Linked DNA regions of Sphaerotilus montanus. The protein of the gene in region 2 interacts with the protein of the main gene of each other region in a pairwise test. Links are inferred from orthologs where the notes say so. Each region holds a gene or a part of one and is shown on either strand. Other genes may lie near its edges.

What was found.
Region 1: the proteins of tig (region 2) and BDD16_RS18965 interact in binary tests that used the Escherichia coli proteins (3 or more experiments, as listed by UniProt). The link is inferred for Sphaerotilus montanus from one-to-one orthologs.

Annotation. Positions count from the first base shown.
Region 1 is NZ_JACCFH010000001.1:4,166,319-4,174,059, forward strand. What follows is about bases 2,755-5,692. They hold BDD16_RS18965 (OmpA family protein), read right to left. Parts: upstream 4,840-5,692; coding sequence 3,670-4,839; downstream 2,755-3,669. Other genes in these bases: BDD16_RS18960 (BON domain-containing protein), read left to right, coding at 2,933-3,586; BDD16_RS18970 (sterol desaturase family protein), read right to left, coding at 4,867-5,463; BDD16_RS18975 (Crp/Fnr family transcriptional regulator), read left to right, coding at 5,634-5,692. In the rest of the region: mgtA (magnesium-translocating P-type ATPase), read right to left, coding at 1-2,722; more of BDD16_RS18975, read left to right, coding at 5,693-6,353; BDD16_RS18980 (response regulator transcription factor), read left to right, coding at 6,464-6,883; BDD16_RS18985 (response regulator), read right to left, coding at 6,861-7,493; BDD16_RS18990 (sensor histidine kinase), read left to right, coding at 7,593-7,741.
Region 2 is NZ_JACCFH010000001.1:258,938-266,682, forward strand. Bases 1-2,942 are described here. They hold tig (trigger factor), read right to left. Parts: upstream 2,155-2,942; coding sequence 847-2,154; downstream 1-846. Other genes in these bases: clpP (ATP-dependent Clp endopeptidase proteolytic subunit ClpP), read right to left, coding at 31-639; BDD16_RS01200 (efflux RND transporter permease subunit), read right to left, coding at 2,384-2,942. Also shown: more of BDD16_RS01200, read right to left, coding at 2,943-5,506; BDD16_RS01205 (efflux RND transporter periplasmic adaptor subunit), read right to left, coding at 5,535-6,659; squalene synthase HpnC, read left to right, coding at 6,783-7,601; presqualene diphosphate synthase HpnD, read left to right, coding at 7,644-7,745. UniProt on the Escherichia coli protein: Involved in protein export. Acts as a chaperone by maintaining the newly synthesized secretory and non-secretory proteins in an open conformation.

The DNA.
Region 1 (7,741 bases), 3.9 Mb from region 2 along the record:
GCAGGATCGCCACCAGCCAGCCGTAGTAGGCGGCGGGCAGCGCTTCCAGCCGGAAGTCACTGGCCAGCGGCCCCAGCGGCAGCCAGATCCCCAGCGCCATGATCGCCAGCGTCATCGCCATCAGCGGCGCGGCGGCACGGCTCTGGAGGAACGGCAGCTTCGGCGTGCGCAACATGTGCACCACCAGCGTCTGCGTCAGCAGGCCCACCACGAACCAGCCCGACTGGAACAGCGTCTGCCGGGCCACGCTGCTGGCGTCGAACACCCACCACATCACGCTGAAGGTGAGGAGGTCGAACAGCGAGCTGATCGGCCCGAAGAACAGCATGAAGCGGCCGATGTCCGCCGGGTTCCACTGCAGCGGCCTGGCGACCAGCTCGGGATCGACGTTGTCGAAGGGGATGCCGGTCTGGCCGATGTCGTAGAGCAGGTTCTGCACCAGCAGCTGCAGCGGCAGCATCGGCAGGAAGGGCAGGAAGGCACTCGCCACCAGCACGCTCAGCACGTTGCCGAAGTTGGAGCTGGCCGTCATGCGGATGTACTTCAGCATGTTGCAGAAGGTGGTGCGGCCCTCGACCACGCCTTCGTCGAGCACCAGCAGGCTCTTCTCCAGCAGGATGATGTCGGCGGCCTCCTTGGCGATGTCCACCGCGCTGTCCACCGAGATGCCGATGTCGGCGGCGCGCAGCGCGGGGGCGTCGTTGATGCCGTCGCCCATGAAGCCGACGACGTGGCCGCCGGCCCGCAGCGCGCGCACGATGCGTTCCTTGTGCAGCGGCGAGAGCTTGGCGAAGACGCTGTGGGATGCGGCGGCGGCTTGCAGCGCGGCGTCGTCCATGGCCTCGACCTGCGCGCCCAGCAGCACGGCGGTCGCGGGCAGCCCGACCTGGCGGCAGACCTGCAGCGTCACCAGATCGTTGTCGCCGGTCAGCACCTTGACGGTGATGCCGTGCGCGGCCAGCTGTTTCAGCGCTGGCGCGGCGGTTTCCTTGGGCGGGTCGAGGAAGGCGATGTAGCCGATCAGCGTCAGGTCCGTTTCGTCCGCCACGGAATAGGTGGTCTGGCCCGGCGGCAGGGTCCTGACGGCCACGGCCACCACGCGCAGGCCTTCGGCATTCAGTCCGGCGGTGACGGCCTGGGTGCGGGCCCGCAGCGCGGCGTCCAGCGGCAGGGTGGGCATGGCGCGGTCGCCGTCCAGACTGGCATCGACCGGCTCCTGCGTGCGCACCCGGGTGCAGGCGGCCAGCACCTCCTCGACCGCGCCCTTGCAGATCAGCTCGTGGTGGTGGTCCTGGCCGTTCACCAGCGCGGCCACCACCACCGACATGCGCCGGCGCTCGAAGTCGAAGGGGATCTCGTCCACCTTGCGGTAGGCCTCCTCCAGCTTCAGCTCGACGGGCAGCTCGACATGCGCCAGCACGGCGCGGTCCAGCAGGTTCTTCAGCCCGGTCTGGTAGTGGCTGTTCAGGAAGGCGAAGTGCAGCACCTCGTCGGTGTCCTGCCCGTAGGCGTCGGCGTGGCGGGCCAGGGCGATCTGGTCCTGCGTCAGCGTGCCGGTCTTGTCGGTGCAGAGGACGTCCATCGCGCCGAAGTTCTGGATCGCGTCCAGCCGCTTGACCACCACCTGCTTGCTGGACAGCCGCACCGCGCCCTTGGCCAGCGTGGTCGTGACGATCATCGGCAGCATCTCGGGCGTCAGCCCGACGGCCACCGACAGCGCGAACAGGAAGGCCTCCAGCCAGTCGCCCTTGGTGAAGCCGTTGACCAGGAAGACGACCGGCACCATCACCGCCGCGAAGCGGATCAGCAGCCAGCTCACGCTGTTCACGCCGGCCTGGAAGGCGTTGGGGGTGGTCTCGGTGGCGGTGGCGTGGGCGGCCAGCGTGCCGAAGTAGCTGCGGCCTCCGGTGGCGACGACCAGCGCAGTCGCGGTGCCGGAGGTGACGTTGGTGCCCATGAACACCAGATTGCGCTGCTCCAGCACACCAGCAGTGGTGCCCGTCCCCTGGACGAATTTCTCCACTGGCAGCGACTCGCCCGTCATCGCCGCCTGGGCCACGAACAGGTCGCGCGCGGTGAGCACGCGGCAGTCGGCGGGGACCATGTCGCCGGCCGACAGCGCCACCACGTCGCCGGCCACGAGGGTGCGCACCGGGATCTCCAGCGGCGCGGGCTGGCCCGGCCGGCGCACGGTGGCGGTGTTGCTGACCAGTGCGCGCAGCCCTTCTGCGGCGCGGTGCGAGCGGCCCTCCTGGACAAAGCGGATGCCGGTGCTCAGCGCCACCATGGTGCCGATCACCACGGCCGCCTTGGCGTCCGCACTCAGGATGGACAGCAGCGCGAGCGCTGTCAGCAGCAGGTTGAACGGGTTGAGGTAGCAGCGCCACAGCCGGAGCCAGCCGGGCAGCGGCGGTTCGTGCTGCACCTCGTTCGGGCCATCGCGGGCCAGGCGCCGGGCGGCTTCGGCGGCGTCGAGTCCGTCGGCTTGTGTGCGCAGGCGGGCCAGTGCCTGGGTGGGGTCGTCCCGGGCTGCGGCCAGCAGGTCCTGACCGAATGCGGCCGGGACGGCGCCCGCGGTGGACGGCGGCGCGGTCGTGGACGGCAGGGTGGGTACGCCCTTGGTCGCGGCCGCCAGCGTGTCCAGCAGTGGCCGGCGTTCGAAATGACGCCTGGCACGGCGCCGGCGCAGGAAGGTGCTGAAGCCTTGCTGGAACGCCTTCATGGCCGGACCGGGCGCCTCACACCGAGTCCGCCTGAACCGCGAACAGCGACTCGGCGGCACGAACAGGAACGGGAGATGCCATGGTGATTCCTCCGGTTGATCGATGACCCAGCATAGGCCGGAGGCGATCCGACCACGGTGCGGTAGCACACAGACCATTCGACCAGCGTAGCGCAGGCTTGGACCCCCTCCACCCGATCTGGATCAATGATGAAGACTGACAGCCAATTGCAGCAGGACGTGAGCGCGGAACTCGACTGGGAGCCTTCGGTGCATGCCGCACGCATCGGCGTCGAGGTCAAGGACGGTGTGGTGACGCTGGCCGGACAGGTCGACAGCTACGCCGAAAAGTGGAACGCCGAGCGCGCTGCCCAGCGCGTGTCCGGGGTCAGGGCCCTGGCGACCGAACTGCAGGTGCAGCTCACCAGCCTGAGCCAGCGCACCGATGCCGACATCGCCGCCGCGGTCGAGAACCTGCTGGAGTGGACGTCGACGCTGGCCTCCGGTGCGGTCCGGGTGGTCGTCGAGGGCGGCTGGGTGACGCTGTCCGGCAAGGTCGACTGGCAGTTCCAGCGCCAGGCGGCCACCGACAGCGTGCGCCACCTGATGGGCGTCACGGGGGTCAGCAACCAGATCGCGATCCAGCCCGCGGCGTCTGCCACGGGGGTCAAGCTGGTCATCGAGGCGGCCCTGAAGCGCACGGCGGTGGCCGATGCCCGCCACATCACGGTCCTGGTGCATGGCGGGGATGTGACGCTGACCGGCACCGTCCGCAACTGGGACGAGCGCGAGACGGCCACGCACGCGGCCTGGGGCACACCGGGCGTGCGCAATGTGGTCGACCGCATGACGCTGGTCTACTGAGCCGGTCGACAAGGCCGTGGGGGCCGGGGACTTCATCCGTCCCCGGCCCCCACTGTTGTTGGTCCTTGCTCAGCGCAAGCGGATCACTTCGTGCCGGTCACTTCGATCTCGACCCGGCGGTCCGGCTGCAGGCAGGTGACGAGCGCCGGCGTCTGGCGCGTGCCCTTGCAGTCTTCCGGCTTGGTGACCGGGGTGGACTCGCCCTTGCCGGTGGCCGAGATCTTCGCGGGGTCGATGTGCCCGGTGCTCACCAGATGGTCCTTGACCGCGCTGGCGCGCTCCATCGAGAGCTTCTGGTTGTAGGCCGGCTTGCCGAGGCGGTCGGTGTGGCCTTCGACGCTGATGGTCTCGTACTGCGTGCCGGCGAGTTCGCTGGCGAACTTGTCCAGCGCGGCGCGCCCCTGGGGCTGCACGTTCGACTGGTCGAAGTTGAACAGCGACTCGGCCGAGAAGCTCACGCGATGGCGCGGGGGCGGGGCAGGGGGCACCGGCGGTGCGACGGGGGCGGCCACGATGACCGGAGCGGGTTCCGGGGGCGGCGGCGCGGCGGCGACCACCGGGGCCACATACGCGGGTTCAGCCCGGGTCATGCGTGTCGGCGCGGGTGCGCTGCCGAACGGAAAGACCACGCTCATCGACACCACGTTCACGCCACCCCGGTGCCCGACCGAGTCGTTGACCTGGTAACGCTCGACTTCACCGCGCACGAGGAAGGCGGAATTGACCGCGTACTGCAGCCCCACGCCGAGCTTGACGTTGGTCTCGCGGGTGCTCGGGATCGGGTCAAGCGGGGTGACGGCACCGGTGCCGCGGAAATTGCCGCGGGTCTTGGCGTAATGCGCGCCGATGCGGCCGAGCGCGGACAGGCGCTCGGTCACGGGCAGCGTACCGACCAGGTCCAGGTGCACGCCCTGGGTCTTGATCTCGCCGATCAGGCTGCCCACGGGCACGGTGGTGGCGTTCAGGCCGAACTTGCCGAGGTCGAAGAAGCCGGCTTCCACGCCGAAGTTCCGGTTGAACTGGTAGCCGCCGAAGAGGCGGTACGCAGTGTCGGTTTCATCGCTGGTGACGCCGGAGGTGGTCAGGCCGGCGCCGAGCTGGCTGTTGGCGATGCGGTTTTCGTCGACCTTGGCGCGGGACTGTCCGACCGACAGGCCGCCGTAGGCGTAGGGCGCTTCACGGAGCTGGGCCAGCGCCGAGCTGGCGCTCAGGGCGCCGAAGCCGGCCAGCATCAGCGTGGTCAGGGTGCGCATGGCGTGCATTGTTCTCATGGTCTTCCTTCAGAGCGTGGTTCGGTGCGAAGGATCTGTTGTAAAGCCGCTGCTTTTTTTGGTCTGTGCGCTGCCGAACACGTGGTCCCAGAACGACGTCGTGACGCCGTAGCACGCCGGCCACTCGCCGCGGCGGTGGTGCAACGCATGCCAGCGCTTGCGCTCCCGGAGCCACGGACGGCGGGCGCGCCAGTGGTGGATGGCATGGTGGGTGACGGTGTAGAAGAGGTAGCCGACCAGCACGCCCTGGGTCAGCGCCGCTGCCGGCCACAGGCCGAACAGGCCCCACGCCGGCAGGAACACCAGCCCGCCGATCAGGGCCGCGCTGACCACCGTCGGCGCGCAGATCAGCGCCGACGGGCGCTCGTGGTGCGCGGCGTGCCAGCGGCTGAACGGGGGGAGGCCGTGCAGCACGAAGCGGTGCGCGCCGTACTCCATGGCGGTCCAGGCCGCTGCGCCGATCAGCACGCAGGCGGACAGGCGCATCCAGTGCGCAGGCGGCGCGTCGAGCAGCAGCAAGGTCGCCAGGAGCGCCACGGCCACGCCGTAGAACACCACATCGGCCTGGTAGGCGGTCTTGCTGTGTTCGAGTGTGAACAGCTTCATCGGGGTCCTTGCGGGAGTCAGTGAGCCATCAACCTAGGCGGTGTCAGGGGGGACTGTCTGTTCGGTGCCGAACATTGATATCTGGCGATGGCGCCTATAGTTCACAGGCACCCTTTGTCCGGCTGCCGCAGCGGCGGCCATCCATTCCGGACCTGCCTCGGAGCTTCCAGATGACCCTCACTGCCGATCCGAGCCTGAACCACCTGCTGGCCGCCTTGCCTCTGGCCGAACTCGGGCGCTGGCTGCCCCAGCTGGAGTGGGTCGAGATGCCGCTGGGGCAGGTGCTCTACGAGTCCGGCCGCACGCTGGGCCATGTGTACTTCCCGACCAGCGCGATCGTCTCGCTGCTGTACGTGATGGAGAACGGGGCGTCCGCGGAAATCGCCGTCGTCGGCAACGAGGGCCTGGTGGGGATCTCGCTGTTCATGGGCGGGAACTCCACGCCGAGCCGGGCCGTGGTGCAGAGCGCCGGCGCTGGCTATCGCCTCAAGGCAGCGCTCATGAAAGACGAATTCGACCGCGCCGGGCCGGTGATGCACCTGCTGTTGCGCTACACGCAGGCGCTGATCACCCAGATGGCGCAGACCGCCGTGTGCAACCGCCACCACTCGCTCGACCAGCAGCTGTGCCGCTGGCTGCTGCTCAGCCTGGACCGGCTCAAGAGCAACGAGCTGGCGATGACCCAGGAACTGATCGCCAACATGCTCGGCGTGCGCCGCGAGGGGGTCACCGAAGCGGCGTTCAAGCTGCAGGCGGCCGGGCTGATCCGCTACGCGCGCGGGCGCATCACGGTGCTGGACCGCCCCGGGCTGGAGATGCGCACCTGCGAGTGCTACGCCGTGGTCAAGCGGGAGTACGACCGGCTGCTGCCCGACAAGCTGGCGGTCTGATGCGCACGTAGGCGTTGTCCGACAGCACAACAGTCGTTCCGCCGGATGGCGGCGGCGGGGGATCGCACGTAAGCTCGGTGAGGACCTTCCTTGCCCTCAGCCGCCCCTCCATGCCCCCGCATCCGCTCAAGACCTACCTCGTTGAAGACAGTCGGGTGATCCGCGATAACCTCATCGCCACCCTGGAAGAACTGGTGCCGGCCGAGGTGGTCGGCGTGGCCGAGGACGAGGCGACCGCCGTGCAGTGGCTGACCGCGCCCCAGCACACCGCGGAGCTGGTGATCATCGACATCTTTCTGAAGGGCGGCTCCGGGCTGGGCGTGCTGCGGGCGCTGCAGGACCAGCTGCCGCGGCGCCGGCTGGTGGTGCTGAGCAACTACACGACGGCCGAGATGCGGCGCAAGTGCCTGGCGCTGGGGGCGGACCGGGTGTTCGACAAGTCCTACGACATCGATGCCCTGATCGCCTACTGCACCCAGCTGCAGCTCGCGACCGGTGCGGCGGGCGCTACTGGATCAGCCCGTTCTTGAGCGCGTAGTAGGTCAGGTCGCTGTTGGAGGCGAGCTGCATCTTCTCCATCACGCGGCTGCGGTAGGTGCTGACGGTCTTGACGCTGAGCGACAGGCTTTCGGCGAGGTGGCCGATGGTCTCCCCGGCGGCCAGGCGCAGGAAGACCTGCAGCTCCCGCTCGGAGAGGTGCTCGTGCAGCGGCTTGTCGTCGCTGCGGCCGAGGCCTTCGGCGAGCTGTTCGGCCACGCCGGCGGTGATGTACTTGCGGCCCCGGCAGACCGTGCGGATCGCCTTGACGATCTCTTCGGGATCGCAGTCCTTGTTCAGGTAGCCGCTGGCGCCCTGGCGGAGCAGCGTGGTGGCGTAGTGCGCTTCCGGGAAGCCGCTGAGGATCAGCACCGGCAGGTCGGGTGCGCGGGCCTTGATCGCGGCCAGCGCATCGACCCCGCCGTGGTCCGGCATGGCGATGTCCATGAGGATCACGTCGAGTTCGCCGCGGCGCACGATGTCCAGGGCCTCGCGGCCGTTGGCCGCTTCCCCCACGACGGAGAAATCCGGCTGATCGGAAAAGAACTGGCGCAGTCCGGCGCGCACCATGGGGTGGTCGTCGACGATGGCGATGCGAATCATGGGGTGGGGTGTCCTCCTGGACCCATGATCCCACCGATTCGCCCTGGCGGACCGAACGCAAGGCCAAGCATTGCAATGCACGACAACAGGAGTCCCGCGATGAACCTTGAACGCTGGCTTGGCGTCACGGCGGTGCTGGCCGGCCTGCTGGCGCTGGTGCTGTACGCGCGCCTCCGCGCGCTCCAGCGCACCGTGCTGCGCGAGCAGGTAAGGCAGCTGGAACAGGCCCGCGCGCAGGAGCGGGCCCA
Region 2 (7,745 bases):
GAGTCGGGAGAAAGAAAAAGTCGAAGCGGATCAGGCGCGCTTGCTGAGGACCTGATCGATCAGGCCATAGGTCTGGGCTTCGGCGGCGGACATGTAGTAGTCGCGCTCGGTGTCGGCCTGGATCTTTTCCAGCGGCTGGCCCGACCGGTCGGCCAGGATGCGGTTGAGCTGCTCGCGGGTCTTGAGAATCTCGCGGGCGTGGATCTCGATGTCGGTGGCCTGACCCTGGGTGCCACCGAGCGGCTGGTGGATCATGATCTTGGCGTTCGGCAGCGCGAAGCGCTTGCCCTTCTCGCCCGCCGTCAGCAGGAACGCACCCATGCTCGCCGCCATGCCCATGCACAGCGTGGAGACCTGGGGCTTGATGAACTGCATCGTGTCGAAGATCGACATGCCGGCCGAGACGCTGCCACCGGGCGAGTTGATGTAGAGCGAGATGTCCTTTTCGGGATTTTCGCTCTCCAGGAACAGCAACTGGGCAACGACCAGATTGGCCGTCTGGTCGTTGACCGGACCGACCAGAAAGATGACCCGTTCGCGCAGCAGGCGCGAATAGATGTCGTAGGAGCGCTCGCCGCGTCCGGATTGTTCGATGACGATGGGCACCATGCCCAGGTTCTGCGTGTCGATTGCGCTCATTGTGGACCCTTGAAACATCAATGTGTCGCGCTGATGACCGCTCGGTACGGGTCGGCCGTCAGCGATGAACCCGATTATGGGGGTTGCCGGCATTCAACGCCGGACACGGGGTAGGCCATCATGTGACAAGGGGCGCTCGTGGCGCCCCTTGTTCCTGCTTTACCGACTAGCGTAGTCGGCTAGTGCAGTCGTTCTTGCGGTCGTGCCTCAGGCACCCATCAGTTCGTCGAAGGCCAGCGCCTTGTCCGTGACCTTGGCCTGGCCCAGCACGAACTCGGACACGTTGGCTTCGATGACCACCGCCTCGACCTCGGCCAGACGCTGCTGGTCGCCCAGGTACCACGCCATGACTTCGGACGGACGCTCGTAGCTCTGCGCCATCTCTTCGATGTGGGCGCGGATCTGGTCCGGCGTCGCAGCCAGCGAATGCGTGCGCACGACTTCGGCCACCGTCAGGCCCAGGCGCACACGGCGCTCGGCTTGCGGCTGGAACACCTCGTTCGGGATCGGGGCCTTGTCGGCATCCTTCACGCCGCGCTGCTTCAGATCGGCACGGGCGTTCTCGACCAGGCGGCCGAGTTCGTTGTCCACGAGCGCCTTGGGCAGGTCGAACGAGGTCGCCGTTTCCAGCGCGGCCATCACGGCCTGCTTGTTGCGGGCAGCGACGCGGAACTTGACTTCGCGTTCCAGGTTCTTCTTGATGTCGGCGCGCAGGCCTTCGACGGTCGCGTCGGCGATGCCCAGCGACTCGGCGAACGCGGTGTCCACGTCCGGCAGGTTCTGCTGCTCGACCTTCTTCAGCGTGACGAGGAAGTCGGCTTCCTTGCCGGCCACGTCTTCACCGTGGTAGTCGTCGGGGAACTTCAGCGGGAAGGTCTTCGACTCGCCGGCCTTCATGCCGCGCACCGCGGTCTCGAAGGCTTCGAGCATGCGGCCTTCGCCCAGCAGGAACTGGAAGCCTTCGGCCTGGCCGCCCTGGAAGCTGTCGCCGTCGATCTTGCCGTCGAAGTCGATGGTCACGCGGTCGCCGTCGGCGGCCACGTCATCGGCAGCGCGTTCGGTGAAGGTGCGGCGCTGCTTGCGCAGGATGTCGACCGTGCGGTCGATCGCGGCGTCGGTGACCTCGGAGGACACGCGCTCGATCTCGACAGCCGTCAGGTCGGCGACCACCACGTCCGGGTAGACCTCGAAGGTCGCGTCGAAGGCGACTTGCCCTTCAGGCGCTTCTTCCTTCTCGGTGATGCGCGGCGTGCCTGCCACGCGCACCTGGGCTTCGGTTGCGGCCTCCTGGAAAGCCTGACCGACCTTGTCGTTCATGACTTCGTACTGGACCGAGTAGCCATAGCGCTGGGCGATGACGGACATCGGCACCTTGCCAGGACGGAATCCGTCGATCTTGACCGTACGGGCCATCCGCTTGAGGCGGTTCTCGACCTCGTTCTGGAGTTCAACGGCCGACAAGGTCAGCGTGATACGGCGCTCGAGCTTGTCGAGGGTCTCCACAGTAACAGCCATGTTCTGAAGCTCTTTAGGTTGCTTGAATCTGGGGGAGTTGCGTGCCTGATGTGGTGCGCGGGGCCGGACTCGAACCGGCACGCCCGTGAAGGCGTCAGGACCTAAACCTGGTGCGTCTACCAATTTCGCCACCCGCGCGGCACGCGTCGGAAATTCCCGGAACCTTGAATTCTAACCCGATCGGACTGGCGCCATTTTCAGGTCAGTTTCAGGCCGGCTCAGGCCGGCGTCACGCCTTCTTCACCCGGAACCACGCCGCGTACATCGCCGGCAGCGCCAGCAGCGTCAGCGCCGTGGCGACGATCAGACCGCCCATGATCGCCACCGCCATCGGGCCCCAGAAGATGCTGCGCGACAGCGGGATCATGGCCAGCACGGCCGCCGCCGCCGTCAGCACGATCGGCCGGAACCGCCGCACCGCCGACTCGACCACCGCGGTCCAGGCCGGCACGCCCGCCACACGGTCCTGCTCGATCTGGTCGATCAGGATCACCGAGTTGCGCATGATCATGCCCATCAGCGCGATCACGCCCAGCAGCGCGACGAAGCCGAACGGGCGGTTCAGCAGGATCAGTGCCGCGGCCACACCGGCGATGCCCATCGGACCGGTCAGGAACACCAGCAGCGCCCGCGCGAAGCTCTGCAGCTGCAGCATCAGCAGCGTGAAGGTAACAAACAGCATCACCGGCACGCCGGCCGCGATCGAGCCCTGCCCCTTGCTGCTCTCGGCCACCGCGCCAGCGATCTCGATCGCGTAGCCCGGCGGCATGCGCTCCTGCAGCTTGGCCAGCGCCGGCCACAGCTCGTTGGTCACCGTCGGCCCCTGCACACCGTCCGGTATGTCGCCCTGCACGGTGATCGCGTACTTGCGCCCTTCGCGCCACATCACGCCCGGCTCCCAGACATGGTCGATGCGCGCGATCTGCGTCAGCGGAACGGCCTTGCCGCTGCTGGTCGGCACATAGGCGCTGCCGAGGTCGGTGATCGCGTCACGCTCGCTGGTCGGCTGGCGCATCACGATGTCGATCAGCTTGTCGCCCTCGCGGAACTGGCCCACCGGCGTGCCGGTCAGCAGCATGCGCGTGGCCTGGGCGATCGACTGGCTGGTCACGCCGAGGGCGCGCGCCTTGTCCTGGTCGATCTGCAGGCGCAGCACCTTGACCGACTCGTTCCAGTTGTCGTTGACGCCCAGCATGTTCGGGCTGGCACGCAGGATCTCCTTGGCCTGGTCCGCCCAGCCGCGCAGCACCTGCGGATCGGCACCGACCACGCGGAACTGCACCGGGTACGGCACCGGCGGGCCGCTCGGCAGCAGTTGCGCCCGACCGCGCACCTCGGGGAACTCGTCGGCCAGCAGCGTCGGCAAGCGCTTGCGCAACTCCTCCCGGGCCGCCATGTCCTTGGGCAGCACGATGGACTGGCTCACGTTGGACTGCGGAAAGATCTGGTCCAGCGGCAGGTAGAAACGCGGCGTGCCCGAGCCGATCCAGGTCGTCACCGTCTCCACGCCCGCCTCCTGCTGCATGCGCTTCTGGAAACGCTCGGCGACGCGCTCGCTCTCCTGGATCGTCGCGCCTTCGGGCAGCCACAGGTTGACCATGATCTCCATGCGGCTCGAATCGGGGAAGAACTGCTGCTGCACCTTGCCCATGCCGGCCAGCCCCAGCACGAACACGCCGATCGTCAGCGCGATCGTGATCCAGCGGTGGTCCACGCACCAGCCCACCAGCTGGCGGAAACGGTTGTAGAACGGCGTGTCGAACAGGTCATGCGACTCGCCTTCGGCGTGCGGCTTCACGCGCAGGAAACGCGCGCCCAGGTACGGCACGAAGTACACCGACACCACCCACGAGATCACCAGCGCCGCCGAGGTCACCGCGAAGATCGCGAAGGTGTACTCGCCCACCGTGGACTGGGCCATGCCGATCGGCAGGAAGCCGGCGGCCGTGATGAGCGTGCCGGTCAGCATCGGCATCGAGGTGGCGTCGTAGGCGTAGGTGGCGGCGTAGAGCTTGTCGTGGCCCTCCTCCAGCTTGCGCACCATCATCTCGACGGCAATGATCGCGTCGTCCACCAGCAGGCCCAGCGCGATGATCAGCGAGCCCAGCGAGATCTTGTGCAGCCCGACACCCCAGTAGTACATGGTGACGAAGGTGATCGACAGCACCAGCGGGATCGTGATCGCCACCACCAGCCCCGGCCAGATGTCGATGCGGAACGGCTTGAAGTGCAGCCCCAGGCTGATGAAACTCACCGCCAGCACCACCGCGATCGCCTCGACCAGCACCTTGACGAACTCGCCCACCGACTGCGACACCGCCACCGGCTGGTCCTGCACCTGCGACAGCGTGATGCCCGCGGGCAGCTCGGCGCGGATCTGCTCGACCCGCGCATGCAGCGCCTCGCCCAGCGCGATGATGTCGCCGCCCTTGGCCATCGACACGCCCAGCGCGATCACCGGCTCACCCTGGTGGCGCACCTTCACCGCCGGCGGGTCGCTGTAGCCGCGCTTGATCGTGGCGACGTCACCCAGCTTGGTCATGCTCGCCACGCCCGTGGCGGAGTTGACGACACGGATCGGCAACTGGCCGAGTTCGTCGATCGAGCGGAACTGGCCGCCGACGCGCACCTGCAGGTTCTGCGTGTCCGCGTTCAGGACACCGGCGCTCTCGACCGCGTTCTGCGTGCCGATCTGGCCGATCACCTGGTTCAGGTCGAGGCCGAGCTGCGCCAGGCGCTTGCCCGACAGCTCGATGAACACCTTCTCCGGCTGCGCGCCGAAGGTCTCCACCTTGGCGACATCCTTGACCTGCAGCAGCTTCGAGCGCACGTCCTCGGCGAACTCGCGCAGCTCTTCCTGGCTGAAGCCGTCGGCCGACAGCGCGACGATCGAGCCGTAGACATCACCGAACTCGTCGTTGAAGAACGGCCCGATCACGCCGGCCGGCAGCGTGCCGCGCATGTCGCCGATCTTCTTGCGCGTCTGGTACCAGATCTGCGGGACGTCCTTCGGCGGCGAGCTGTCCTTGATCTGGAAGATCGTCACCGACTCGCCCGGCTTGGTGTAGCTGCGGATGATGTCGGCGTTGGGCACCTCCTGCAGCGCCTTCTCGATCTTGTCGGTGACCTGGTCGGCCATCTGCTGCGCGGTCGCACCCGGCCAGACGGCCTGCACGACCATGGCGCGGAAGGTGAACGGCGGGTCCTCGTCCTGGCCAAGCTGGAAGTACGCGGCGAAGCCGAGCACCATCAGCACCACCATCAGGTAGCGGGTCAGCGCCGGGTGCTCCAGCGCCCAGCGCGAGATGTTGAAGCCCGAGCGGGTGCCGGTGTCGTGGGTATGGGTTTTCATGGCGTGTGCACCGAACCTTCTGCCCGCCTCAGCGCGACGCCGCCGGACGCACCGGCTCGACGTAGCGCTTGACCTTCATGCCCGCGGTGAGCACATGCACGCCCGCCGTGACCACTTCCTGCCCGGCCTGCACGCCGCCGCTGACCAGCACCAGATTGCCGTCCGCCCCGGCGATCTGCACCGGCTGCGGCTTGACCGTCATCGTGGCCGCGTCCAGCAGCCAGACCACGCTCTTGCCACCCTGCTCCATCACCGCGGCCAGCGGCAGATGCGTCACGGCATCCCGCTTGACGAGGTCGAAAGCGACCGTGGCCGTCTGGCCGAGGCGCACGTCGCCTGCGGCCAGATCGGCCTTGGCCACAAAGGTGCGCGTGGTCGGATCGGCTGCGGCAGCGAGTTCGCGCAGCGTGGCGCGCACCGGCTCGCCGGTCGCGCCCCAGAGGCGTACCTGCAGCGCGCCCGGCTGCTTCAGCAGGGCCCGCGCCGAGGCGACCCGGTCCTCCGGCACGTTGAACACCACATCGCGTGCGCCCGACAGCGCCAGTCGCACGATGGGCGTGCCGGCGGCGACGACCGTGCCCGGCTCGGCATCCACGCCCGTCACCACGCCAGCGGCATCGGCGACGAGGCGGGTGTACTGCGTCTGGTTGCCCTGCGCGCTGGTCTGGACACGGGCCTGGTCGAGCGTGGCCTGGGCCGCCTTGACGGCGGTTTCGCGGCGCTCCAGCTCGGCTGCGCCGATGAAGCCCTGGGCGAACAGCTCGCGGTAGCGTTTCAGGTCGGCGCTCACCTGGTCCCAGTTCGCCTGGGCGGCCCGCAGACCAGCAGCGGCGGCGTCCTGGCCCAGCTTCAGGTCGCTGGGGTCGAGCTGCGCGATCACCTGCCCCGCCTTCACCTCGTCGCCCAGGTTGACCGAGCGGCTCATCAGCTTGCCCCCGACCCGGAAACCCAGCCGCGTCTCGGTGCGCGCCTTGATCTCGCCGGCGTATTCCTGCTGCGCGGTGGCCGATCCGGTGCTGACGTTCTGGGTGCGCACGGCGCGGATCGGCTCCGGCGCGGGCGCAGGCTTCGAGCAGGCGGCCAGCAAGGCCAGCAGCGACAGGCCGAGGGCCATCGGCAGGGGACGGCGGACGCGAATGGGGCGGGGTCGCATGGGGAAACTCCAAACTGACTGACTGGTCAGTAATGTACGAGTCCGTTTGAACCATTGTCAATTCCTGCGCAGAACCGTGGCGATAATCACGATCCCGCCTTCGCACTGCCTCGCCCGGTTCCCATGAGCGTCGACCACTACGAAAACTTCCCCGTCGCCTCGGTGCTGTGCCCACCGGCACTGCGGCCTGCGGTGACCGCGATCTACTGGTTCGCCCGCACGGCCGACGACATCGCCGACGAGGGCGACGCGACACCCGAGCAGCGCCTGGCCGACCTCGACGCCTACCGCGAGGACCTGCGCAGCGTCGCCCGCGGCCATGCGCCGACGCCGCGCTGGGAAGGCGTCTTCGTGCCGCTGGCCGCCATGTTCCGCCGGCACCACCTGCCCTTGCCGCTGCTGGAGGCACTGCTGTCGGCCTTCGAGCAGGACACGCACCAGCGCCGCTACCCGGACCGGGCCGCGGTGCTCGACTACTGCAAGCGCTCGGCCAACCCGGTCGGGCGGCTGCTGCTGCACCTCTACGGCGTGCGCGACCTCGAATCGCTGACGCAGTCCGACGCGATCTGCACCGCGCTGCAACTCATCAACTTCTGGCAAGACCTGAGTGTCGACCTGCCGCGTGACAGGCTGTATGTGCCGCTGCTCGACTGCGCCGAGGTGGGTGTGGGCGTGCCGGACCTGATGCGCCAGCGCGACACCGGGGCGACGCGGGCGCTGGTGGAGAAGGAGGTGTGCTGGGCACGGGAGCTGATGCTGTCCGGCGCGCCGCTGGCCACGCGGCTGCCGGGGCGCACCGGCTGGGAGCTGCGGCTGGTGGTGCAAGGGGGCCTGCGCATCCTGGACAAGATCGAGGCGATGGAGTTCGAGGTGCTGCGGCGGCGGCCGAAGATCGGCATCGCCGATGCGCCCGCGCTGCTGTGGCGCGCGATGGTCATGTGAGCGCCACGGCACGCACCGCGTTCACTGAGACAATCCCGCCCCATGACGACGACGCCCGAACACTACGTTCAAGAGAAGGCTGCCAAGAGCGGCTCCAGCTTCTATTACGCCTTCCTGTTCCTGCCGCCGCCGCGCCGGGCCGCG